2 regions of the Paenibacillus sp. PsM32 genome follow, and region 2 is predicted to be linked to the other one. Evidence: riboswitches for the same ligand, from Rfam matches in the RefSeq annotation. Region 2 holds a riboswitch; the other holds the start of a gene.
What was found. Region 2 has a riboswitch for glycine ahead of gcvT (glycine cleavage system aminomethyltransferase GcvT). Riboswitches for the same ligand answer to the same signal wherever they lie in the genome.
Positions count from the first base shown of each region.

Region 1: it holds a riboswitch for glycine, as region 2 does, so the genes downstream of both, sdaAB (L-serine ammonia-lyase, iron-sulfur-dependent subunit beta) here and gcvT (glycine cleavage system aminomethyltransferase GcvT) in region 2, are expected to answer to the same signal.

Region 1 covers NZ_JARUWY010000005.1:257,621-265,663, reverse strand. Annotated here, with positions in the region: gene QCD85_RS12750 (LLM class flavin-dependent oxidoreductase) at 1-530, opposite strand, end outside; gene QCD85_RS12745 (GNAT family N-acetyltransferase) at 534-1,106, opposite strand; gene QCD85_RS12740 (nucleotidyltransferase family protein) at 1,229-1,828, opposite strand; gene QCD85_RS12735 (S-layer homology domain-containing protein) at 2,057-4,882, opposite strand; gene sdaAA (L-serine ammonia-lyase, iron-sulfur-dependent, subunit alpha) at 5,209-6,102, opposite strand; gene sdaAB (L-serine ammonia-lyase, iron-sulfur-dependent subunit beta) at 6,127-6,792, opposite strand; glycine riboswitch at 6,953-7,063, opposite strand; gene QCD85_RS12720 (SDR family oxidoreductase) at 7,279-8,043, opposite strand, start outside.
Region 2 covers NZ_JARUWY010000005.1:77,453-85,495, reverse strand. Annotated here, with positions in the region: gene QCD85_RS11965 (carbohydrate ABC transporter permease) at 50-922, opposite strand; gene QCD85_RS11960 (ABC transporter permease) at 1,025-1,924, opposite strand; gene QCD85_RS11955 (helix-turn-helix domain-containing protein) at 2,184-4,616, opposite strand; gene gcvH (glycine cleavage system protein GcvH) at 4,889-5,281, opposite strand; glycine riboswitch at 5,460-5,557, shown strand; gene gcvT (glycine cleavage system aminomethyltransferase GcvT) at 5,847-6,965, shown strand; gene gcvPA (aminomethyl-transferring glycine dehydrogenase subunit GcvPA) at 7,010-8,043, shown strand, end outside.

The sequences.
Region 1 (8,043 bases), 180 kb from region 2:
TGCCAGATTGGAATCGGCGATTGAAATGGACGCGGTTGACTTGTAAACTCATTCAATGCCGGACGATATTTCCCCTGCCAATTCACCTTTTCTTGACTCCATAATTGTCGTAACAATTCATATCTTTCTGCTAATGAATCCCATTGTTCTTCTTCAGTGATTCCGAATAATCCATAATGGCGCGGATCGTTCCCTTTACCAATAATCAATTCTAAGCGTCCATTAGATAAATGATCAAGAGTAGCATAATCTTCTGCTACTCTTACCGGATCAAGCACACTTAATACCGTTACAGTCGTCAACAGACGGATACGTGATGTGCGTGCTGCGATTGCAGTCAGTACAATAGCAGGTGAAGAAGACAAAAAAGGTTCTCCATGTCGCTCACCTACACCATAAGCATCATACCCTAGACGCTCTGTTAACTCTGCTTGTTTTAATATATTTTGGAATTTCTGTTGTGCTGTTAAGGTCTCACCTGTTAGCGCATGAGGAAGGTTCGCAATAAGACTGAATACGACAAATTTCATATGTTAATTACCTTGAGAAGAGGTTTGTTGAATTTGTTCTGCTTGCTTACGTTCTTGCAAATAAGCTTCAAAACGCTCGGGATGAACCACTTTACGCATTAAATGCATCGGTCCTTCTCCTTTGCCTGCATCTCTAGCTCGTATACTTTCATATCCTCTACGCTCATACATCGGCAATAACCATGGGTGTTTTTCCGCTGTACCGAGTGTCACCGCAGGTGCTCCTACTTCATCACGGATAATATGTTGTTCGACCCAGTTTAACAATTTGCTACCTGCGCCGGTTCCTTGTACATTCGGATCAACCGCAAACCACATAATAAACGGTAATCCTGTCTCAGCTGTTAATTCTTTGACCCGTTCAGGATCAGCCAAAGTTACAGTCGCTACAATCAATCCATCTTGTTCTAACACATAACATTTATTATGCGTAATATTATCTTGAATCAATGCTAGATCAGCATGAGCTGCTGGCCATGTTAATCCTAATTCACGAATAGTTACATAGGCTTCATATGTGATATGAAGTACACGCTCTGCATCTTCCAATGTTGCCAAACGATAAATGTCACTCAATTCTGTCACCTCTTTATTCCGACTATGTTCATCAGATTATTATATTATAATCTAACATTGATTATACCACTTTTCTAATTGATTTTTTCTATAGGTACTTATGGAGCCTATCAATTCATAAGCTACAGCGTTGGGGAATCGATAATCGTTAAACGATTCCAGATCTGTTGCCAATTTTTCTGTTGAACACGTTGCTGATAAATATGAATATCTCCTCGACTCTGAAGAAAGCGTGGATTGACACGTATCTTCATTTCAAAAACATCCCTTAGTCCACATGGAGCGACCAGAATCAATTGATCCTGTTCATCTAATCTAATCCCTAATGCTGTAGCTGTTTCTGGAAAACATGATATCGCATCAACGGTAGAATGATAGGGCGCAATCCGATTAGCAATATGCATGCGTGCTTCATTTTTCACTGACCATGGTAATTGGGGTTGCATCCGGCAAAGCTGTTGTTCCCATAGTTTTTCTGTTTCTTCATCTAGATCAGTAGCATCATAATAAACCACATCAATATCTGCTAATGGTGTACGAGGTTCTATCTGATGAAGTTGATCCCAGATTTTCGAACGCACAAATCCAGCACATACCCAACTATCTGGCAATCCTAAATCCCGTACATTTCGCAAAATCTCCATCATCCAGCAATCAGCAGTGATCCATTCTATAATGATTTGGTGTATCGTCTGTTCGTGATCGCTATGAGGTACAGGCATATCTATTATCTCCTTTATAAAAAAGATTTGAGATCGTCTATCTTTTCATTTGAACTATTCATTTGCTTTTGAATTGCATCTTTCATGTATACCCACTATTCTCTACTCCTTTGTTCGATATCTGATGCAATATCTTCTATTTTGCGCTATCTCTATTATGTATTCCTTCTACAATAATATACCAAAAAGGCATCCCTAACTTTCCAGGAATGCCTTGGGTATGATGTTCTACTGATAATCCACTTCTTCGGTAAAATGAATCTGTTGCAATCGCTCTTGAATCCGTTGAATTTCAGCGGACGTTAGCGGTGCGTTGGGCGCAATTTTGTAATTACGTCCGGTCACATAACTCACTTCTGTATGACTATCAAAAGCATACGGCGTCTGCGGAACAGGCGTTTTCGTATAATCGGTAAAATCGATCACTGACCATGCTTGATCTCCATCTTGTTTACGCAAAATAAGACGTTGGTACGCATTTTCAGTCCATAAATAACGAGTATCGGCTGGTGAATTATTGCCATCTAAAGCTGTCGTATATCCGGAACCCCGGAACATCAGTGTAAATTGGGCTTGATGATTAGTCGCTCCTGATTGGGTGCGATACGTTTGACCAAGCTCATTAATCCCTACAATACTCACATCACGTCCTGCTGGAAAATGATCGACAAAGTCTTTCCATCCATTGAACAAATTATCATGACGTAACACCCAGTTCGTATCAATCACTATAGATAAATAGTTAACTGTGTTCATCATTTGATACGGATTATCCACATATTGCTGGGCGGTATATAGTTGAGGCTCAGCATTCGAATCTTTCACATACGGATCACCCGGATGAATCGTCCAACGGGAGGACTTTTCCACATACCTTGAACCAATCGGGTCGATCGTGACAGGATTCATAAATACAGCTCCGCTATTGTCTACATCTCCTTGCGCGGGCACCAATGGATTATATTGATTCGACCAGTAAGGCATTAATGGCGAACCTTCTCCAAATAATTGATTCACATTATACTGTGTCGCTGCCCAGCCCATATACGAGGTGATCTCAAAATGATCTTTGAGCCATGTCACCTGCTCTGGATTGACGGCAAAGCTGGACAATGAAGTAGGACGATATGCTACCGGAATACTGGTAAATACTGAAGGTTGCCCTACTGTACCTGATTCATGTAACGCATTCATAGCATTATAGCGATACATATACAACCACTCATTCATTTCATTGCCCCATTGCGCTAATGTATAGTGATTGTTCGGATAACCTGACAAAATACCTACTTCATCTCCATACAGATCCACATACTGTAACACTTGTTGTAATTGCGGACGATTGCTTTCTTGGAAAACAAAATTGTTATCAATTGCCCATGTAATGTGTAAATGCGGATCAATCTGTGCCAGCATACTACGCATCTGTTGCATTTCAGCTAGTGTCGTCGAAGAACCTGATCCTCCTTCTAACATCACAGATACAGCAAAATATTGCTTTCTACGTTCACCTGCTACGACTTTCAGCTCAAATTCTTTATTCAGATATACGCTGGTCGAAGGTGAGGTTACACTGATTCGAACCGGAATTGTGCTGCCTACAGGCGGAATATTATGCACATTGATAATACGTCCCTGTTCATCAATAATCCCTGTATCATTTTCAAATCGAATATGCAGGTCGGCTGGTAAATACTCAGGCGCAATCGGCTGACCGTACACATCTTGAAGCACATAACGAATACGCCATGAATCTAACTTGAGTGATACCGATTGATCTAACGTATACGTATCCATATAAACAGAGCGAATGACACGATCTGGCTCCGCTTCCGGCTGTTCTACAGGTGGAGTTACTGGCGGTGGTGATTTGATAGTGACCATCACCATCGTCGTGACATGAAGATCAAGCTTCGCTTGTGGTGATACAAGATGAAGTGTGACCGGAATCAATCCACCTGTTGCGGGAATATGTTCAGGATGAATAATTTTGCCACGGGTATCAAATATATTTAATTTATCTTCAAATTGATACGTAAGATCGGATAATATTTTCTCAGGCCAAGCAATCTTCTGACCTTGATACCAGAAATAAAATGATAGTTGATAATCATTATATGTTGCTGGATCATTCCACAATACAGGAGCGTCTATACTCACACGATCAAATACAAATATAGGCTCAACTGGAGGTGAAGTTACTGGTGGAACAACAGGTACTTCAGGATCGGGTCTAGGATTATTTTGATTACGGTCCTTGTCTTTAGCATTTGCTCGTTTTCCTGTGATCTCAGGTGTTGTTTCTACTTTATCTATGGTTGTAGCAGGTGATTTACCGCCTATCGTCAGTACAGGTTGAAGGTCTGGCTCTGCCTCACTAGCTGGCTTAGATACAGGCTTAGTCCCTTGCGCTAACAATTGCTTTGCACGCTGATGTAACTCGTCTCCAGATTGTAGTACCCGATAAGCGACCAGTATAGCTGCCTGACGTTGAACAGGCTGTTTTGGTGCAAACAGATGTTGCTCATTTCCTTGCATTAAGCCTAACTGCTCCATCAGCCATACGCTGGACTTGGCATAATCTGAAATATCTGCTTGATCGGCAAATGTAGCTATGCCTTCTTTTTGCAAGGTATCGGTTAAGCCTAGATAACGAGCATACCAGACCGCTATGTCTTGACGGGTAATCGATTGCTTTACACCAAATGTGGTTGCATTGATCCCATTCGTAATCTGATGTTGATACAATGCACTGACATAAGGAACAGCCCAGGGAGATACATCTGTAAAAGGTAATACTGTTCCTGGTTCGGATGTCCAATTTAAGCTTTTAACAAAAACACTCGCCCATTCCTGTCTAGAAATCGAGCGTTGCGGTTGAAAGCTTCCATCCTCATAACCTGTAATGACTCCTTGCGCGGATAATGACGTAATTGCATCAAAAGCATACGATTGTTTGATATCGGTAAATGCTTCTGTGCTAGTGGCTGAAACGCTTGTCGCATTCGTACATAATAGTAATATAATCAGCAAGCAAGCTACATACTGCCTCATGTGTGTTGACCCCACTTTGAATATCATAAGATTATTTAAAGCTTGTTGACATAACGAACAAGCTATAACGTTGTATTCACCTCCAAACACATCGTATGAACCTTTATTTCAAAATAAATACAATACTTTAGACCCATACATACTAGTATGTACCCTTTAAATTAGGGTAAAAGTTGAATAACTATACTACTAATTTATTTGTGTATATATCGAATTATACAACAATTTATCGGAATATTAAGGAAAGGTTTGAAGAAAAATCGAAAAAAGCCGCTTTATTATAAACGGCTTTTCGGTATTATGCATATAAATGGATATTTTGTTAGTTAATTCTTATTCTCTTGTCTACGGCGTCTTAATTCTTCCGTAATTTTACGTCCTGTTGGTGTTTGAGCGAGTCCACCCCGAGCTGTTTCACGATGTTCACTTGGCATCGAACGTCCGACTTGTAACATGACATCGACCACTTCATCTGAAGGAATAGCACTACGTACTCCAGCTAGCCCCATATCTGCCGCTGCTAACGCATTTACTGCACCTAATCCATTACGAACAATACAAGGAATCTCTACCAATCCTGCTACTGGATCACAGATTAATCCAAGTGTATTTTTTAGAGCAAGCCCTACAGCATGCATCGCTTGTTCCGGTGTACCACCACGCATCTCAACCACTGCTCCAGCGGCCATACCTATTGCTGAACCGACTTCTGCCTGACATCCACCTTCTGCGCCTGAGATCGAAGAGTTGTTAGCAATGACATAACCGATAGCACCGGCTGCAAACAATCCTTGTACCATCTGTGTATCATCCCAACCAAAACGCTCTTGCGAACTGACAAATACTCCCGGAATAATACCACATGAGCCTGCAGTAGGCGTAGCGATAATCCGTCCCATTGAAGCATTCACTTCTGATACGGCTAATGCATAAGCCATCGCACGCGTCGCATCACTGCCTGACGATGTATCTCCGCTTAACATATAGTCATGTACACGACGTGCATCTCCACCGGTCAGTCCACTTCGTGAAACGGTATCTTCTGTGATTCCGCGCTCAACCGCTTCTTTCATCACCTGATAATAATCGGTCATTTGTTGAATAACGTCTTGCTCGCTTACTCCTGTTTCTTTCACTTGCTCTTCAATCATCAGTTCCGCTATCGTTAGTGAACGTTCTTCACATAACCGAACAATATCTTTTAATGTGCGAAATTGCATATCACACTCTCCTTTAAACTTCGTTTACTTCAAATCAATCACAGCTGCCCGGGTAACATAAGGCAATTGCAAAATCTGGTTAAGCACAGACTGGTCAGGTACAGTATCAAGTTCTATCACAGTCATCGCTTCTCCGCTACGTGCTTTGCGATCGACATCCATAAATCCGATATTCAGTTCAGCATCGCTCAGTGTACGTGTAATATCAGCAAGTACTCCTTTACTATCCATATGTTCAACTGCCAACATCGGATATTGACCCGACCCGCGCACATCGAATCCATTTAACTCATGAATCTCAATATTACCTCCACCAATCGAAGCACCTGCGACTTCGGCACGTTCTTCTCCATTCTGTACAATAATACGCACAAAGTTAGGATGAGGATAATTGCCTGTTCCTTTATCAAAAGAAATCGTAATGCCTTGACGATCCGCTTCTTCAGCTGCATCCGGTAAGCGATCATCATCGGTATCATAATCAAGCAAACCGCCTACTAGAGCAAGGTCTGTTCCATGTCCCCAATACGTCTCTGCAAAAGAACCATACAAAATAATCTGTACATGCTCAGGACATTTGCCCAAAAAGTGTCGCGCTGCTCTACCCAGACGTGCTGCTCCTGCTGTATGTGAACTAGACGGTCCTACCATTGCAGGTCCAATAATATTAAATACATTTTTAAATCGCATCATTTTTCTTCTCCCTTATCACCAAAATATGCGCGCACAAAAAAAGACAGTGAATAGCCTGCGCGTGGCCTATTCCTCTGTCCTCGTTACCTGAGAGTTTAGACCGAACACAACTGTCGGTGGTACTCCTTGGGTGGCTCATATGCTCTCTCCAGAGTTGCATCCAATAGCGGTTCGGGTACCTGAGAGATTAATTAACCATCGCCAAATGGTTAGCTTGCTCCTTCGGTGGTGGATCACATACATCCACAGACTCTCCCTCTATCTTCATGTGCAGTTATTTATTTACGTGATTGACCTGATCTTATTAACGTGAATACGTTCAATATCTTTAGCTTAATTCAGCACACCTGACACTGTCAATTGATTGATTTGAAAAAGAACTAATAAGTGGTAGACATAACAAAATCCTTTCCCGATATGCTCGGAAAAGGATTTTGCTAGTGAATCGATAGAACATTTTATCTTATATACTTGTAGATACAACTATCCTCTTAATAACGATTCAGCGCCATCTACAAATATCTCTGTACCTGTTACATGAGAAGCTTCACTAGATGCTAAAAATAGCACAAGGTTAGCTACTTCTTCGATTTTGCCTGGTTCACCTTTAAGCGGATGATCACCTTCAGGGAATTCCATAGGAATCTCTACTTCTTTTAGATCATCACTTGGATACGTATTATCATCGATTTCAGTATCGATCGCTCCCGGACAGATAGCATTGACTCGAATTTTGTAACGAGCCAGTTCCAATGCCGCCATTTTCATAAAAGCAACTTGCGCTGCTTTGGTAGAGGCATATGCAGAGAATCCTACATTAGAGAACACACGATTACCATTGATAGAACTTGTAATAATAATACTACCACCATTTTCTTTCAAATGAGGGATAGCATATTTTACAGTTGCAAATGTACCGCGCAAATTGATCTCCACCGTTTGATTCCAATCATCTATTTCCAAAGTTTCAATAGGAGCTTTGCTACCGTTGATTCCTGCATTAGCAAATACAATATCCAATTGACCTGCTTCAGACGCTACTTGTTTCATTGCACTTTCAATCATTTCTGGCTTGGAAATATCGCATTCGATTACATATGCTTTACCGCCAGCTTCTTCAATTTCAGCTTTGGTTTTTTCTGCATTTTCAGGCGTACGATCTAACATATATACAACAGCACCTTCTGCTGCAAATCGTATCGCTGATGCTTTACCTATTCCTGATCCGCCACCTGTTACTGCTGCTAC
Region 2 (8,043 bases):
AAGTTATTTTAAATTACGTTATTAAGTTCTTATGGATTATGGATAGAATTTAGCCTTTGACTGATCCTAGAAGTGCGCCTTTGGCGAAATGTTTTTGTAGGAATGGGTAGACCATTAGTATAGGCAATGTTGAGAATACGATAACTGCCATTCGGATGGTTAGTGGCTGGATATCGGCTTCTTCGATGCTGGTGTCTCCGATTCGGCTTTGAGCTAGAATAACAATTTCGCGTAGCCACACTTGTACAGGCCATTTGTCGCTATCGTTAATGTACAGAATAGCACTAAAGAAGCTATTCCAGTGAGCTACCGAGTAGAACAATGCGAATGTTGCCATTGCTGGTAGAGATAACGGTAGCACGATACGGAAAAGGATTGAGACATCGTTACATCCATCGATTTTGGCGGCATCTTCCAGTCCGTCAGGAATTTGTTGGAAAAAGTTTTTGAGTACAATCAAGTTAAAAGCACTGATCGCACCTGGAATCATTAGCGACCATAACGTATCGGTCAAATGAAGAGAATTCACAACAAAGTACGTCGGAATCATACCTCCACTAAATAACATGGTGAATAATACACCGAGCATAATGTACTTTCTGCCTCGCAAATAAGGACGTGATAACGGATACGCCATCAATGTGGTCAGCAGTAAATTGATAAATGTGCCGAGCACTGTAATATAGATCGATACCCATAAGCTATTCAGTAGTGTAGATGTAGAGAAAATATAGCGATAGGCAGCAAGTGAGAATTCTTTCGGAAAAAGAATAAATCCTCCTTTGGCGACTTCTGCCGGACTGGTAAATGATACAGCAGTGATATAGATAAAAGGCAATACCGTTACAATCCCTAACAATAACAACAAGGTATGATTGGTATAATCAAATAGCCGATTTCCTAATGTACGATCTTGTTTCATAATGTTGTCTCCTTCCGAACGATAGATAACTTTAGAATGCATAACATCGTTTGCAAAAGATTGTTTATACCATTTGATTTTTTTCTACAAAGAATAGATAAATCAATAAATACCTTCTTCTCCACATTTTTTCGCTAACTGATTCGCTCCGACAACTAACAGCAAGCCAATCACTGATTTGAACAATCCAACAGCAGCACTATAGCTATACTGCGCTTGCGTCATTCCTTTTACATAGACATACGTATCAAAGACTTCACCCACATCCCGATTTGTGGAAGTCAACATTAAGAAAATTTGTTCGAATCCGGTATCCAAAAAAGTACCCAGACGCAAAATAAGTAAAATGATGATGGTACTGCGGATAGCTGGCAAAGTAATATGCCATAACTGTCTCCAGCGGCTTGCTCCATCCATTCGTGCAGCTTCATACAATTGAGTATCTACACCTGACAACGCCGCTAGAAAAATAATCGTTCCCCAACCGACTTCTTTCCAGATCGATTGCGAAATAATCATCGTACGGAACCAGCCCGGCTCAAGTAAAAACGCTATTTTTTGACCGGTTATCGCAAAGATCAATTCGTTTAAAATTCCGCCTTCTGTCGTAAAGATCATATAAAATACACCGACAACAACAACCCATGAGACAAAATGTGGTACATAGATTAATGTTTGTACAAAACGTTTAAATCGTTCTGTCACGACTTCATTTAACATCAACGATACAATAATAGGTAAAGGGAAAAAGAAAATAATATTGTATAACGCCAGAATCAATGTATTGCGAAATAACATCCAAAACTGCGGTTCACTGAAAAAGCGTTCAAAGTGCTTGAATCCTACCCAGTTACTTTCCCATATTCCGCGGTACGGAACATAATCTTGAAATGCCATCACAATGCCGTACATCGGTACATACTTGAATATGACAAAATAAATAATCCCGGGTAACAACATAATGTATAACCAACGATTTTTGTAAAATTCCCTCCATGACATATTCGCTTGGCTTTCTTTTGTACGTATACGTGTAGATGATTTGACTGATTTGGCTTCCATCCTTCACCCTCCTTGAAAGCGTTAACATTTGTATAGGTTTATTGTCGCTTCCAGAAGGATAACAGGCTATCATCCAATTTTAGCTTTATATGTAAAAAAAGAAGCTAATCCTTGCTGTATCAGGGTTTTAGCTTCTTTTTTTCGAGAAAGAATAACCTTTTTTCAACCTCTATATATGCTAGATTCAACTATAATATTCTTATATTAACTTCCGGCTGCGATGTTCTTCTCGATATTTACCAGGTGTAGTGCCGACGATTTTGCGGAAAATACGAATAAATGCAGTCGTGTTACTATAGCTTAATTTTTCTGCAATATCGGCAATTCGCCAATCTGTCGTTTCTAACCACTTCTTCGCCTGATTCATTCGATATTCAGCTACATAATCACTGAACTTAATCCCTGTTTCTTTTTTGAATACACGACTCAAATACACGGGATGGAAATTAAGCTGTTCTGCACACATTTCTAATGACAAATCTTGCTCATACCGCTGATGAATCATCTGGATCATCTGATCGGCGATATTCATATATTGTGATTCTGCCTGACTTTGCAAAAACTGCTGTAACGGCTCAAATAACGAGTGTGTAAACCACTGCCTGATTTCTTCTACCGTCTGCAATTCTAGCAATTTATGAAGCGATGCTTTTTTGCCTAATACACTATTTACAGTTCCACCTTTTTGTTGCACAATCTCATAGACACGAGCTGCTAATTGAGTCAGCAACACCGGATAATCGCGAAAATGAATTTCTTTTTCCATCACATGAGTAATATACTCATCAAAGTAAAGAGGTGTCTGCTCGTAATCGCCATTTTGGAGCGATTGAATCACCCGATCTTCTAACTGCTTGAGCTGAGTATACACAGCCACTTCCATAGAAGTACTATGATCGATATCTTCAAAATGGATAATTAATTTGTTCCCCAGACTCATTCGTTGCTTGAGCGCTTCTAACCCTTCTCCATACGCATCAGGAGCACCTTGATAATGTTCAAAAGGACGACTAATCCCGATACTCACCGATAACGACAAATAGTCTTGAACCTGTGTACGCACCCGTTCTGCTTGAGCATGATACCATAAGGTCGCATCTTCATTGTCTACAGGTTCTACCAGAATACTGACTTGAGATTGTTCTATCAATACAGGGCTAAATCGATGCTCTGCCGAAATCAATTCAGACACCATATTATTAATAGCAAATAGAAGCAGTTCACGATCCGTCTCTTCATAACGTGTTCCTTGCACTGTATCAATCTGTAACACCAATACCGCCATAGAATGCACAGGTTCAGGAAATCCATAGATTTGACGACGACGTTCAAATTCATTAGCTGGAATCTGTCCGCTAATCAGCTTGATGACCGATAATTCACGTAACTGCGGGATTTGCTCTCGAATCTGCTCTTCAAGCTCTTTTCCTGTTAAGCGCATCCGCTCTACTTGTTCACCAATATACGCAAATTCATCTTGTCGCTTCACAGACTTTTTGTCATATCCAGTGAATGAATTGCTTTTGCCAAATGGAAACCGTAGCTGCCTGATCGTTGTAGACGATTGCTCTGCGTTCAGTCCTGCCTGATAATCTGCTGAATCTCCTGCTCCCAACAACTGCATTAATTTGGAGACAGGGGAATACATACGCCGACTGCTAAGAAAAGCTAACAAAGCCGTTAATAACAACATCGCTACACAGACACTAATTGTCAAAATCGCTATTTTTCGTGTCTGGGACGTAATTTGTCCTATTGATACCACAGATACATACACCCATCCATTTAATGTGGACGAAGAATAAGTTACGCCTACTTCTTTGCCTTCACTTTTCCAATTAAAAAATCCTTGTCGTTCCCCTTGTTCCACATGTTTAAACACTTCATTCTGCAAGCCTGGATATTGCGTATTCTGACCACTATCTAGAAATTCTTGTTGATATTGATCAAATACATAGATTTGTCCAAGACGAGTACTGCTGGTGACCCAGTTATCAATCTCATCATTAGCAATATCTAAAACTAACAGTCCACGTGGCTCACCAGTTGAAGGCAATAATGGAATTTTGAACACCATACTGACTACTTTGGTTTTCTTTTCGGAAGAGATCGAGGTTAATTCATTTTCAGTCATCATATCTATATTTGACGTATATCCGTTATTAGCGATAGAAGTATCTGTTACCCAGAACATACTATTTCGATTGTGTCGATAAGAGCGAAGCACAGCTTGATCGTCTGCATCAGACACCTGGCTAAATGATGTTCCCGATACCACCCAATTGTGTTCAAAGTTAATTAACCGTATTTGATCCAGCGATGTAATCGTTTGCAAATTATTAAAGCCTGTTGTTAAATTTCGTATCCTTTCAAAGTCTCCTGATTGTAACGGCTGTTTCATCGTTTCAGTCACTAATGGAGAATTAACATATTGCACTGCCGATAACTGTAACGTTTTGAGCACTTGATCTACACGTAATTGAGTCTCATTTAATAACTGTGCATTCCCATCCTGTACTTTTTGTTCCACATCACCGGCTGCTAATGTATACGAAAATATTCCGATAACCAGTACAGGTAACGAGCCCAATATCACCATAATCAAAAATAAACGATATAGATATTTTGACAACAATCTCCCCTCCAGATGTAGTCATCCCTATATAGAAGTGCAGTGCACATTTCGTACAAGATGGTACTATTGAATCTATGTAAAAAAATTCTATTTCTGCTTTATTTAATCATTCTATCGTATTATGCAGATTCCTCCAACCTAAAATTATAAAACATCCATACATACCAAAAAAGACTGATCGCCTGCTAGGCTTTCAGTCTTAATCTTGTTACAATACAAATAACTAGATGATTTCTACTTATTTTGTATGTATTCACTTTTTTTAGAACTTAGTCTTGTGCATGTTCAGCATATGCTTCTGCACTTAATAGACTGGATAAAGCTTCATCCAGATTACCACTAACTTTCACTTCTACCATCCAGCCACGTCCGTAAGGATCAGAGTTCACCAGTTCAGGTTCTGTTTCTAATTCAGGATTGAAATTAGTAATTGTTCCTGTAACCGGGCTAAAAAGATCAGATACGGTTTTAACCGATTCAATCGTACCAATTACAGCTTCAGAAGCAACTTCTGCACCTGATTGTGGCAATTCAACAAACACGATATCTCCTAGCTGATGTTGAGCAAAATCAGTAATCCCGATACGAACAGTATCATCACTAATGCGTTCTACCCATTCATGTTCTGCACTGTACAGCAATTGATCTTTAATCTCACTCATTGTTCATTCCTCCGGTTCATGGTTGTAATGTCTTCATGCACACAAGCGTATAGCAAGGCAGATTATACTGTCAATACTCTTGACATTGCTTTTTGAATCAAGTATTAATATAATATACATACATTCATTGCTGTTTCAATACTTAATGTTCGGAAATACATAACATCATATGTAGCGAATGAAAGTACAGGGAGAGACTGTTCAGAATCATGACAGCGCCGAAGGAGTAAGCCAGTAATGGTGAATCTCTCAGGTAAAAGGGACCTGTACCGGACGCAGCTCTGGAGAGAATTGGCATTATTCGGTCACCGACGATATCCGAATGATTACGCCCAATCACCCAAGGGGAAACTTGTTGCTTCTGACGTATTTAGAAGTGCAAGGTAACTCTCAGGTATCAAGGACAGGGAGAAAAAGAAATAGTTCAGGTATACGACCTGCTTATTTCCTTTTCTCTCTGTCTTTTTTTGTTGAGCTTTTAAGGTGTTTTGACCTTTTGTCTATTTCGCAACATATTGATAATCTTACTTTTTCGCCACAATACTAATTTGATGAGGTGACGATGATGACAACAGAATTGAAACGTACGCCTATTTTCCCTCTTTATGCTCAATCCGGTTCACCACGTTGTATCGACTTTGGCGGTTGGGAATTGCCTGTTCAATTTACAGGAATTCAAAAAGAACATGAAGCTGTACGTGAACAAGCAGGGTTATTCGATGTTTCTCATATGGGTGAAGTGATCATTTCAGGTGAAGGTTCACTTGCTTATCTACAGCAATTATTAACTAACGATGCTTCTCGTCTGCAAGATGGTCAAGCTCAATACACACTGATGTGCTATCCAACAGGCGGTGTAGTCGATGATCTACTTGTATACCGTCTAGGCGAAGAACATTACATGCTTGTGATCAATGCTTCGAATATTGATAAAGATATCGATTGGATGAAGCAGTCTTTACCTGCTCATGTCACACTTGAAAATATTTCAGAACAAACAGCATTAATTGCTCTGCAAGGTCCTCAAGCGGTTGCTATTTTACAAGCGGCTACGCAAAGCGATCGTTATGCTGAACTAGCAGGATTTTCTTTTATCGACAAAGCTGAAATCTTTGGTGTTCATGCTCTAATTTCTCGTACAGGTTACACCGGTGAAGATGGATATGAATTGTATGTATCTGCTACAGATGCTCCGGTGATCTGGGAACAACTGCTACAAGTTGGAGAACCACTTGGCTTGATCCCTTGTGGACTTGGCGCGCGTGATACGCTTCGCTTTGAAGCTCGCCTGCCACTGTATGGTCAAGAACTGTCCGCAGATATTTCTCCGCTGGAAGCTGGACTTGGTTACTTTGTCAAATTAGACAAAGAAAACTTTACAGGTAAAGATGCTCTAGTGTCGCAAAAAGAAAAAGGATTAGCTCGTAAATTGGTTGGAGTCGAAATGATTGATCGTGGTATTCCTCGTCCTCACTATCCTGTATATCGGGATGGTCGACAAATCGGCGAAGTGACTACAGGAACTCAATCTCCTACACTCAAGCGTAACCTTGGACTTGCTTTAATTGAAGCTGATAGTGCTGCTCTAGGAACACCGATAGAACTTGAGATTCGCGGTAAAATGCTCAAAGCTGAAGTAATCAAAGCTCCTTTCTACAAACGAGCATCTGCTGTCACTAAATAAAATCACAAGGCGACTGATATGTTGCCCCAAAGGAGTCTACCTTTATGAAATCGCATCGTTATATTCCCATGACACCACAGAATGAAGCTGAAATGTTAGAGGTGGTGGGCGCTTCTTCGATAGAGGATTTATTTACAGATATTCCGGCATCCCTTCGTTATCAAGGTACAATGCCGATGTCTGAAATGCTAGATGAGTATACACTTACTCGTCATATGTCCAGTCTTGCGGGTCAAAATGCAGATACAGATCGGTATACCAGTTTTCTTGGTGCAGGTTTATATGATCACCATTTGCCTTCTGTGATCAATCATGTGATTTCTCGCTCTGAATTTTATACAGCTTATACTCCATATCAACCAGAGATCAGTCAGGGTGAATTACAAGCGATTTTTGAATTTCAATCTTATATTTGTGAATTAACAGGAATGGCTGTTGCCAATGCAAGTATGTACGATGGTGCAACTGCTCTGGCTGAAGCGGCTTCTCTTGCAGCATCTGCTACAGGACGCAAAAAGATTATTGCTCTTTCGACGATTCATCCCGAGTCCCGCGGTGTTGTACGCAGTTATGCTCGTGGCTTGAATCTGGATGTAGTGGAAGTTCCTTATGGAGATGGAGTTACCGATATTCAAGTTCTTGCTGAAGCGATCGATGAACAGACAGCTGTAGTGCTTGTTCAATCCCCTAACTTTTTTGGCGGTATTGAAGCGATTCAAGCAGCGGCTGATCTAGCGCATGCCAAAGGTGCTTTGCTAGTAGTAAGTACGAATCCAATTTCACTTGGACTACTTGAATCTCCTGGTAAGCTTGGAGCTGATATCGTTGTTGGTGATGCACAGCCACTCGGAATCTCGATGTCATTAGGTGGGCCTACTTGTGGATTCTTCGCTGTTGCTCAACCGTTAATGCGCCGTATGCCAGGACGCATTGTTGGACAGACCAAAGATATCGATGGTAAACGTGGTTTTGTATTAACATTGCAGACTCGTGAGCAACATATCCGTCGTGACAAAGCCACATCAAATATTTGTTCTAATCAAGCATTGCTTGCACTGTGTGCATCGGTGTATCTATC